One region of the Streptomyces sp. NPDC002092 genome, then DNA from elsewhere that is predicted to be linked to it. Evidence: riboswitches for the same ligand, from Rfam matches in the RefSeq annotation. Region 1 holds a riboswitch; the other holds the start of a gene.
What was found. A riboswitch is a leader RNA that binds a small molecule or an ion and turns the genes downstream of it on or off. The one in region 1 is predicted to bind cobalamin.
Positions count from the first base shown of each region.

Region 2: another riboswitch for cobalamin. It lies ahead of ACWCRD_RS31930 (ribonucleoside-diphosphate reductase subunit alpha); the one in region 1 lies ahead of ACWCRD_RS36930 (HoxN/HupN/NixA family nickel/cobalt transporter).

Region 1 covers NZ_JBSFDG010000020.1:137,247-141,872, forward strand. The annotation lists gene ACWCRD_RS36920 (hypothetical protein) at 1-777, shown strand, start outside; gene ACWCRD_RS36925 (ArsR/SmtB family transcription factor) at 1,075-1,452, opposite strand; cobalamin riboswitch at 1,533-1,736, shown strand; gene ACWCRD_RS36930 (HoxN/HupN/NixA family nickel/cobalt transporter) at 1,764-2,873, shown strand; gene ACWCRD_RS36935 (fibronectin type III-like domain-contianing protein) at 3,511-3,720, shown strand; gene ACWCRD_RS36940 (hypothetical protein) at 3,876-4,142, shown strand; gene ACWCRD_RS36945 (hypothetical protein) at 4,234-4,491, opposite strand; gene ACWCRD_RS36950 (TSCPD domain-containing protein) at 4,620-4,626, opposite strand, start outside.
Region 2 covers NZ_JBSFDG010000015.1:198,768-203,393, reverse strand. The annotation lists gene ACWCRD_RS31930 (ribonucleoside-diphosphate reductase subunit alpha) at 1-2,332, opposite strand, end outside; cobalamin riboswitch at 2,457-2,585, opposite strand; gene ACWCRD_RS31925 (GNAT family N-acetyltransferase) at 2,648-3,148, opposite strand; gene mctP (monocarboxylate uptake permease MctP) at 3,223-4,626, opposite strand, start outside.

The DNA.
Region 1 (4,626 bases):
TCAACGCCCCGCAAAGGGGAGCGCCCGGACCGCCTTTTCGCGCTGAACACCGCCCGGCACGCCCTGGAGGAGAAAGACGATACGGAGCGGCTACGTGAACTCGTGCCGGGCAAGAACCTGGTCGCGGCCGTTCATGACTCCTCCGGAAGCGATCAGAGTGCTGCCACGGCGGACAGCGAAACCACCAGTGTGCTGATACGCAATGCGAAGACGTGGAGGAAGGTCCGGGACGTGCAGGTTCCGGGACCGGTCACGCTGGCGGCGTCCGATCCGTCCAGTGACACGGTGTGCCTGGCTACCGGACAGGGATCCGACGTGAAGGCGAGTGTGCTCGACCTCACCACCGGCAGGACCAGGCAGGTCGGGGGGGCCGGGGGTGTGCAGGTGCAGCAACTGGCATGTCCGGCAGGCACGCCGGTCCTGGCCGGTACCCCTACCCGGAACAGCCAGGGAACCACGGTGAAAGTGACCCTGAAGAACGCTGACGAGGCAACGGTGGTGAGCGCAGTCGGCGGAAGGGTCGATGCCGTGCAGGCGTCGAAGAACACCGTCGTGGTCGCGGTGAGCTCCGGTGAGGACAGCGATCTCATCGAGCTGGACCGGAGGAGCGGGCGTGAACTGCGGCGCGTGACAGTCAAGGGCATGGACAGCTCGTCTCTGCTGCGGCACACGCGGGATGGCTGGGTGATGTTCTCGGACAGCACCGCGACCTTGGTGGACCTGGACAAGGGGACGTACCAGACGTTCAACCTGCCGGGGACGCTGACGAGCTTCTGAGTCGGCGCGAAAGGGGGCCTCCACGCGTCGTCCGGTGCGCAGGCCCCTCACATTGAACGAGTCGGGATGCGTGAGCGATGCGTGAGCGGATGATCCAGCAGAGACCATCACGGTGCGGACGAAGCAAGATCCCATCAGGACTCTTAAGCCATTGGTTGTGGGTTCGAGTCCCACAGGGCCTACCGGTGGTAGGCGGGGGATATGCCCTCCGACCTGCTACGCAGCGCCTGAGTCGGCTTCGGTCGGGCCGGGCGCTGTGGCGTTTTCGGGCCGGTGCGTGAGCAGCCGCACATACCGTCAGCCCGAGCCGCCTTCCCCTGTCGATTCCGGCGTGCAGTGTTTCAGCAGCGCGGAGATCGGGCCCTCGACGAGTCGGTAGCGCACGATCCGGCCGTCCTTCTCGCCCTCGACGATGCCCGCGGTCCGCAGGAGACGCAGAGCCTGGGAGACGGCCGTGTCCCGCATGCCGCTGGCGACGGCGAGGTCGGAGACGGCGATGGGGCCGGCCTCCTGGAGGGCGAACAGCAAGGACAGGCGTCCGGGATCGGAGAGCAGCGAGAAGCGATCGGCCCAGGCGCGCACGCGCTCGGGGTCGCCGACGGCGGCGATGGCATCGCAGACCCGATGGCCGTCAATGGTGCGCCGCCCGGCGTGTTCCGCGGGGACGAGATGCATGGGTCCATCATCGCAGCGAACAGCTGCCGATCTCCATACCTGTTCAGCTGTGCAGCCTTGCAGCCACTGCCTGCGGCCTTCTAGGGTGAGCGGGCCGTGGTGTTCGGGAAGCCGGTGACAGCCTTCAGGGGCTCAGTCCGGAGCGGCCCTCGCCACTGTGATCGGGGAGTTCGTCGCCCACGTCCCGCAGGGGACAGCCACTGGCCGCCGCAAGGCGGTTGGGAAGGCGGGCGGCGGACGTAGGACCCGTCAGCCAGGAGACCGGCCACGGCATCACGAAGCTGATCCACGAGGTGCTGGAGCGTGACCGAATGACCGTGTCCCAAGGCGTGCCCGAAACCGCCGCCGCCCCGTCCTTCCGCTGGCGTCGCGAGGACACCGTCAGGACCGCGGGCCTGCTGGCTGTGATCGTCGCTCTGCATGTGGCCGCCTTCGGGATCCTCTTCCTCCTCGTGATCCCCCATCACTACGCGGTCGGTACCCAGGCGTTCGGGGTCGGCCTCGGCATCACCGCCTACACGCTCGGCATGCGGCATGCCTTCGACGCCGACCACATCGCCGCCATCGACAACACCACCCGCAAGCTGATGGCCGACGGAAAGCGGCCGGTGTCGGTGGGCTTCTGGTTCGCGCTCGGGCACTCCAGCGTGGTGGTCGTCATGGCCGCGCTGGTCGCCGGGGGCGCGCACCTCGCCGGCACCCTGATGAACGACAGCTCCCCGACCCACCAGGTGCTCGGCACGGTGGGCACCACGGTCTCCGGCGGCTTCCTGTACCTCATCGCCGCCCTCAACCTCGTCGCCCTCGTCCGCATCGCACGCGTCTTCCGTGCGATGCGGGCCGGACACTACGACGAGGCGGAGCTGGAGGCGCACCTGGACTCGCGCGGCTTCATGAACCGCATCCTGGGACGCCTCACCAGGTCCATCCGCCGCCCCGGCCAGATGTTCCCTCTCGGCTTCCTGTTCGGGATCGGCTTCGACACCACGACCGAGGTCCTGCTGCTCGCCCTGGCCGGCAACGGCGCCGCCGCCGGGCTGCCGTGGTACGCGATCCTGTGCCTGCCCCTGCTCTTCGCGGCGGGCATGAGCCTGTTCGACACCCTCGACGGCACCTTCATGAACTTCGCCTACCAGTGGGCGTTCTCCAACCCCGTTCGCAAGGTGTTCTACAACCTCACGATCACCGGCCTGTCCATCGCAGTGGCCTTCTTCGTCGGCACGATCGAACTGGTCGGCGTGCTGCACGACAAGCTCGGTCTGCAGGACGCCGTCACCGGCTGGATATCCGGGCTGGACCTGGACAACGTCGGCTACGTCATCGTCGGTCTGTTCGTGGCCGTCTGGGCCATGGCGGTCGTGTACTGGCGCCTGGCCAAGGTCGAGGAACGCTGGAGCGCCCGCACCGCCGACACCGGCTGACGGCACAGCGTCCATCGCCTCTCGACTTCAGTCGGTGCAAGCAGCGACCAAAGTCGCCGTGGTTCAGCATTTCGGCCGCTGCCCGGCTCGGTTCGCCGCTGCGAGGCTGCCGTCATGGACAAAGCGAAGATCTCGCGTCGGGCCTTCGCCGGCCTGGCGGTGGCCGCCTGTACGGGTCTCGTGACGCCGATGGTGAAGGCCCCCCGAGGACGGCGAGTCGACGTCCTGCTGGCCCGAATGACCGTCGCCGACAAGATCGCGCAGCTGAACATCCCGGTCTGTCTGCCCCAGGCACTCCTCGGCGACTCCACGGATCCGACCGGCACGCGGGAGCACCGGGAGGCGTACGTGCCCGGCGCCACGGTGGTCGGGAGGAAGGCGGACCGGATGAGGCTGGGCCCGGGCGGGGGGTTCTTCGGCCTGGCCAACCAGTCCCTCTCCGGCTCCGTCCCGGTGCCTCGTCCACTGAGCCCGCGGCAACAGGCGCTGCAGCACAACCACTTGCAGCGCCTCGCCCGCGCCAACCCGCTCGGCATCCCCCTGCTGCAGATCAGCGAGGGCACCCACGGCTCGGTCGGACCCGGCTCGACCATCTTTCCCGAGGGGCTGGCGCTGGGCGGACGACCAGGCGTCGGCGTTGCTGCTGTACATCCGGCTGCGGGGTGTGCGGAAGGGCCATGTGGAGCCCGGGAAGCGGGTCACCGTCACCTTCGGCATCGTGCCGAGCCGCGATCTCACCCTGGTGGACGGCGAGATGCGCACGGTCGTCGAGCCGGGCACGTTCGAGATCAAGGTCGGGCGCTCCGCGGCGGACATCCGCCGACGGGCGGTTCTCCGCGTCACCTGAGGCCGTCCCCAGCGGCGCTTCCGGGTGAGATCACGTTTGAGATCACGAAACCTGGCGCGCTGCCGTCCGTTTTGGGGTATTTCGCACTAATCTCCCGTTGCAGCAAGGAGTTGATCTGTCACAGGTCGCATCCACTTCGCTCCACCGGAGATGACATGCACAAGCTTCGCAAGGCCGCCGTCCTGGTCGCCGCCCTCGGGAGTGTCGCGTTTCTGGGCGCAGGCGGCGCCCATGCCGACGGTGGCGTCGGCGTCCAGCAGAGCACCACTTGCAGGTCGCACGACCTGAACATCAGCGTCCTTGGTGAGGTCGGGCTCATCGACGGCCTGTTGGGCAACGCCCTCAACGGCGAGGGCAACACGGGGGCGCAGAGCACCTCCGAGGGCTCGGACATGGGCTGCAGCAACGCCTTCGGCAAGTAGTCGCGGACGGCTGCTGCCGGATGAGCGGCCTGCCGGGCGGAGCGCCCGGCAGGCCGTGGCCGTTCCTCGCGGCCTGCCGGGCGGTGCTTCGTTACTTGGATGCCGGCGGAGTGACGTTCCCGAGGTTGAAGTCGCTCCCTGTCGTGAAGGCGGGGGCCGCGTCCGGGCTGCCGTGGCGCCCGCTGCGGCTGTCGTCGTCGTAGGCCACGGCGTTGGACTGCGAGTTGGCCACCGCGGTGACGCCCTCGTCGTCGTGGCCGTGGTCGTGGGCGGAGCTGACGCCGGCACCGAAGGCGGAGAGGCTCGCGATCGCCGCGGCTACGACGGCAACACGCTGAAACTTGCGCATGGTTAGACCCTTTCTTGCCCGGGCGCGACGCCCTGGCTTGGCTACGTATTGTGACAATATATGCACTGATAGTAGTCATTTGGGATCTTTGGGTTGTTTGCGCGCCGTGTCGTTTTTTCGTACGACCGTCAGCCG
Region 2 (4,626 bases), on a different contig from region 1:
AGGCGACGGCCTCGGGGTCGGCCGCCTGCTGGACGGGGACGGTGGCCCGGGCGGCGCGGGCGATGCGGGTCGCCGGGCGGGAGCGCAGGTAGTACGTCGTCTTCAGGCCCTGTTTCCAGGCGTACGCGTACATCGAGGAGAGCTTGCCGATGGTCGGCGTCTCCAGGAACAGGTTCAGGGACTGGGACTGGTCGAGGAACGGCGTGCGGGCCGCCGCCATGTCGATCAGGCCGCGCTGCGGGATCTCCCACGCCGTGCGGTACAGGGCGCGTACGTCGGCCGGGATCCAGGTGAAGTCCTGCACCGAGCCGTTCGCCTCGCGCAGGGCCTCGCGGGTGCGGGCGTCCCAGACACCGAGCTCCTTGAGGTCCTTCACCAGGTAGGAGTTGACCTGGAGGAACTCGCCGGAGAGCGTCTCGCGCTTGAACAGGTTGGAGACCTGCGGCTCGATGCACTCGTACACGCCCGCGATCGACGCGATGGTCGCGGTGGGGGCGATCGCGAGGAGGAGCGAGTTGCGCATGCCGACGGTCGCGATGCGCTCCCGCAGGGCCGCCCAGCGCTCCGGCCAGGTGAGTTCGGTGTCGTAGTGGTCGGGGTGCAGGACGCCGCGGGCCGTACGGGTCTTCTCCCAGGCCGGCAGCGGTCCGCTCCGCTCGGCGAGGTCGGCGGAGGCCTCGTACGCGGCGAGCATGATGCGCTCGGCGATACGGGTGGACAGGGCCTTGGCCTCGGGGGAGTCGAACGGCAGGCGCAGCTTGAAGAAGACGTCCTGGAGGCCCATCGCGCCCAGGCCCACGGGGCGCCAGCGGGCGTTGGAGCGGCCCGCCTGCTCGGTGGGGTAGAAGTTGATGTCGACCACGCGGTCCAGGAAGGTCACGGCCGTGCGGACCGTCTCGTCCAGCCGTTCCCAGTCGATGTCCCCACCGGCCACGAACGCGCCGAGGTTGACCGAGCCCAGGTTGCAGACCGCCGTCTCGCCGTCGTTCGTGACCTCCAGGATCTCCGTGCAGAGGTTGGAGGAGTGGACGACATGGCCCGGCTCGGCCGTCTGGTTGGCGGTGCGGTTGGCGGCGTCCTTGAAGGTCATCCAGCCGTTGCCGGTCTGGGCGAGGGTGCGCATCATGCGGCCGTAGAGGTCGCGGGCCGGGATGGTCTTCTTCGCGAGCCCCGCCTCCTCCGCCCTGCGGTAGGCGGCGCCGAACTCCTCGCCCCACAGGTCCACCAGCTCCGGCACGTCCGCCGGGGAGAACAGGGACCACTGCCCGTCGGCGTTCACGCGGCGCATGAACTCGTCCGGGACCCAGTGCGCGAGGTTCAGGTTGTGCGTACGGCGGGCGTCCTCACCGGTGTTGTCGCGCAGCTCCAGGAACTCCTCGATGTCCGAGTGCCAGGTCTCCAGGTAGACGGCGGCCGCACCCTTGCGCCGGCCGCCCTGGTTCACGGCGGCGACCGAGGCGTCGAGGGTCTTCAGGAACGGGACGATGCCGTTGGAGTGGCCGTTGGTGCCGCGGATGAGGGAGCCGCGGGCGCGGATGCGGCTGTACGACAGACCGATGCCGCCCGCGTGCTTCGAGAGGCGGGCGACCTGGTGGTAGCGGTCGTAGATGGAGTCCAGCTCGTCGAGTGGGGAGTCGAGGAGGTAGCAGGACGACATCTGGGGGTGCCGGGTGCCGGAGTTGAAGAGGGTGGGGGAGGAGGGAAGGTAGTCGAGGCGGCTCATCAGGCCGTAGAGCGCGGCCACTTCGTCCACCGAGCGGCTGCCCGTCTTTGAATCAGATGCAGTGTCTTCGGCCAGTCCGCTCGCCACCCGCAGCATGAAGTGCTGGGGCGTCTCGATGACCTTGCGGGTGAGGGGGTGCCGGAGCAGGTAGCGGCTGTGGAGCGTGCGCAGGCCGAAGTAGCCGAAGCGGTCGTCGGCTTCGAGGTCGATCAGCGCGTCGAGGCGGTGGGCGTGGACCCGTACGAACTCGGCCGTGCGGTCGGCGATCAGCCCCTCCCGATGGCCCACGGCGACGGACTCCGTGAACGACATGACGCCCTGCGAGGCGGCCTCCGCGGCGATGCCGATCGTCAGCAGCCTGGCTGCCAGCCTGCTGTACGCGGGGTCCTCCGAGATGAGCCCGGCCGCCGCCTCCGTGGCCAGTTCGCGCAGCTGCGTCTCGTCCGCACGGGCGGACCGGCCGCGCAGCGCGGCGGCGGCGACCCGGCCGGGGTCGGCGTCGGGGAGGTCGGCGGTCAGCTCGGTCAGGGTCCGCAGCAGCGCGGCTCCCAGGCCGTCGTCGGACACGGCGGCGCTGGCTGAAACCGGGTCTGCTGGCGCGATGGTCACGTGAGGCTCTCCCTCGCTCGGCACGGGGGCCTTGCGGAGGGCAGGGGGCAGTCACGAGCGCACACGGCGTCGCGTCCACCGGCCCACTCCACGAGGCCCGGACGTCGAAGCACCCGGGCCGGATGGGCCGGGCACACCGTCGGCAGGTCCTCGGACTGACGCCCATATGCGCGCGAACACCTATGGGTACACCGTTGCGGGACAGTTCCGGATTCACACCGGATTCCCCTGCGGCGACAGCGAGCATGAGCATACATCTTGTGCCGGGTGAGGACAGCACCCCCATATGTTGTGTCGCGGCGACTTCGGAGCGTGTCAGAGTGTCAACTCATAGGTGAGGAGCGTGAACTCGGCGCCCGGGATCGGCTTCCAGTCGCGCTCGGGGGCGCGGACGAAGCCGGCGCGCTCGTAGATGCGGTGGGCGGCGTGCATGACGGGCTGGGTGCACAGGACGATGCCGGAGCACTCCGCGGCTCTTGCCCGGTCGACACAGGCGCGTACGAGGGCTTCTCCGGCGCCTCGGCCGCGCGCTGCCCGGTCGACGGCCAGCATGCGTATCTCGGCCTCTCCCGGGCCGGCCAGATCCGCCATGGGGCCGCCGGACGGGACGTAGGCGACGCCGCCGATCGGCCGGCCGCCCAGGTCGGCCACCAGCACCTCCGCGGCTGCCGCCCGCTTGGCGACGTCCCTCAACTCGGCCAGATACCAGTCGCTTTCACCGAAGGTGAGCAGGCCGTCCTGCAGATAGGCCTGGGCGGTGATCTCACCGAGGACCTCGTACTCACCGGGTTCCGCCTGTCTGATCACGATGTCCATGGTCCCGAGTCTGCCGGACGGGTACGACAACGGGCCGCCGGATTTCTCCGACGGCCCGCTGATCGCCGTGACCGCTAGTGGGACGCGCCCGCCGTCGCCGGCGGCAGCTCCACCTGGACGCCCGGGTCGCCCGCGTCCGCCGTGTAGTCGTCCGGCTTCGTCTCGTCGACGCCCTCCGGGGCCTTCAGGGCCTTGAGTACGAAGGTCAGGACCACCGTCACCAGAACGTTCAGGACGAACGCCGTGAGGCCGATGTAGCCGATCTGGCCGATGCCGGGGATCGCCGCGTTGGAGCCGCCGAAGTGCTTCTGCGTGGGCGAGGCGACGCCGTACGCGGCGAGGGTGCCGTAGACCATGCCGACCGCCCAGCCCGCGAGCAGCGCCCAGCGGTGGAACCAGCGCGTGAACAGGCCGCCGACCAGGGCCGGGAATGTCTGCAGGATCCAGATGCCGCCCAGCAGCTGGAAGTTGATGGCGACCGTCTTGTCCATCGTCAGGACGAAGACCAGGGCGCCCACCTTCACCAGCAGCGAGACCAGCTTGGAGACCTTGGTCTCCTGTTCCGGCGTCGCGTCCGGCTTGATGAAGTCCTTGTAGATGTTGCGGGTGAAGAGGTTCGCGGCCGCGATCGACATGATCGCCGCCGGGACGAGGGCGCCGATCCCGATGGCCGCGAAGGCCACGCCCGCGAACCAGCTCGGGAACATGTCCTCGAACAGCTGAGGGATCGCCAGCTGCCCGTTGGTGACCTTGACCCCCGCCGCGATCGCCATGAAGCCGAGCAGCGCGAGCAGGCCCAGCATCAGCGAGTACAGCGGAAGGATGGTGGTGTTGCGCCGGATCACGTCACGGCTCTTCGAGGACAGCGTCGCGGTGATCGAGTGCGGGTACATGAACAGCGCGAGCGCGGAGCCCAACGCCAGCGTGGCGTACGTCCACTGGTTCGCCTCGGCCGGGACCAGCGCCCCGCGCGGCTTCCCCGTCGCCGGGTTGGTCGCGCTGAAGGCCTCGCCCGCCTTGGCGAAGATGTGGTCGAACCCGCCCAGCTTGATCGGGATGTAGATGATCGCGACGGCGATGACGATGTAGATCAGCGCGTCCTTCACGAACGCGATCAGCGCGGGCGCGCGCAGACCCGACGAGTACGTGTACGCCGCCAGCACACCGAAGGCGATCAGCAACGGCAGGTCCTTCACGAACCAGTTGGAGCCCGCGTCGCCGCCGATCCCCATGACGTCGAGGACCGCCTGGATGCCCACCAGCTGCAGGGCGATGTACGGCATCGTCGCCAGGATGCCGGTGACGGCCACCGCCAGCGACAGCCCCTTCGAGCCGAAGCGGCCGCGCACGAAGTCCGAGGTGGTCACGTACCCGTGCCGGTGCGAGACCGACCACAGGCGGGGCAGGAAGGTGAAGATCAGCGGGTACACCAGGATCGTGTACGGCACGGCGAAGAAGCCCGCCGCGCCCGCAGCGTA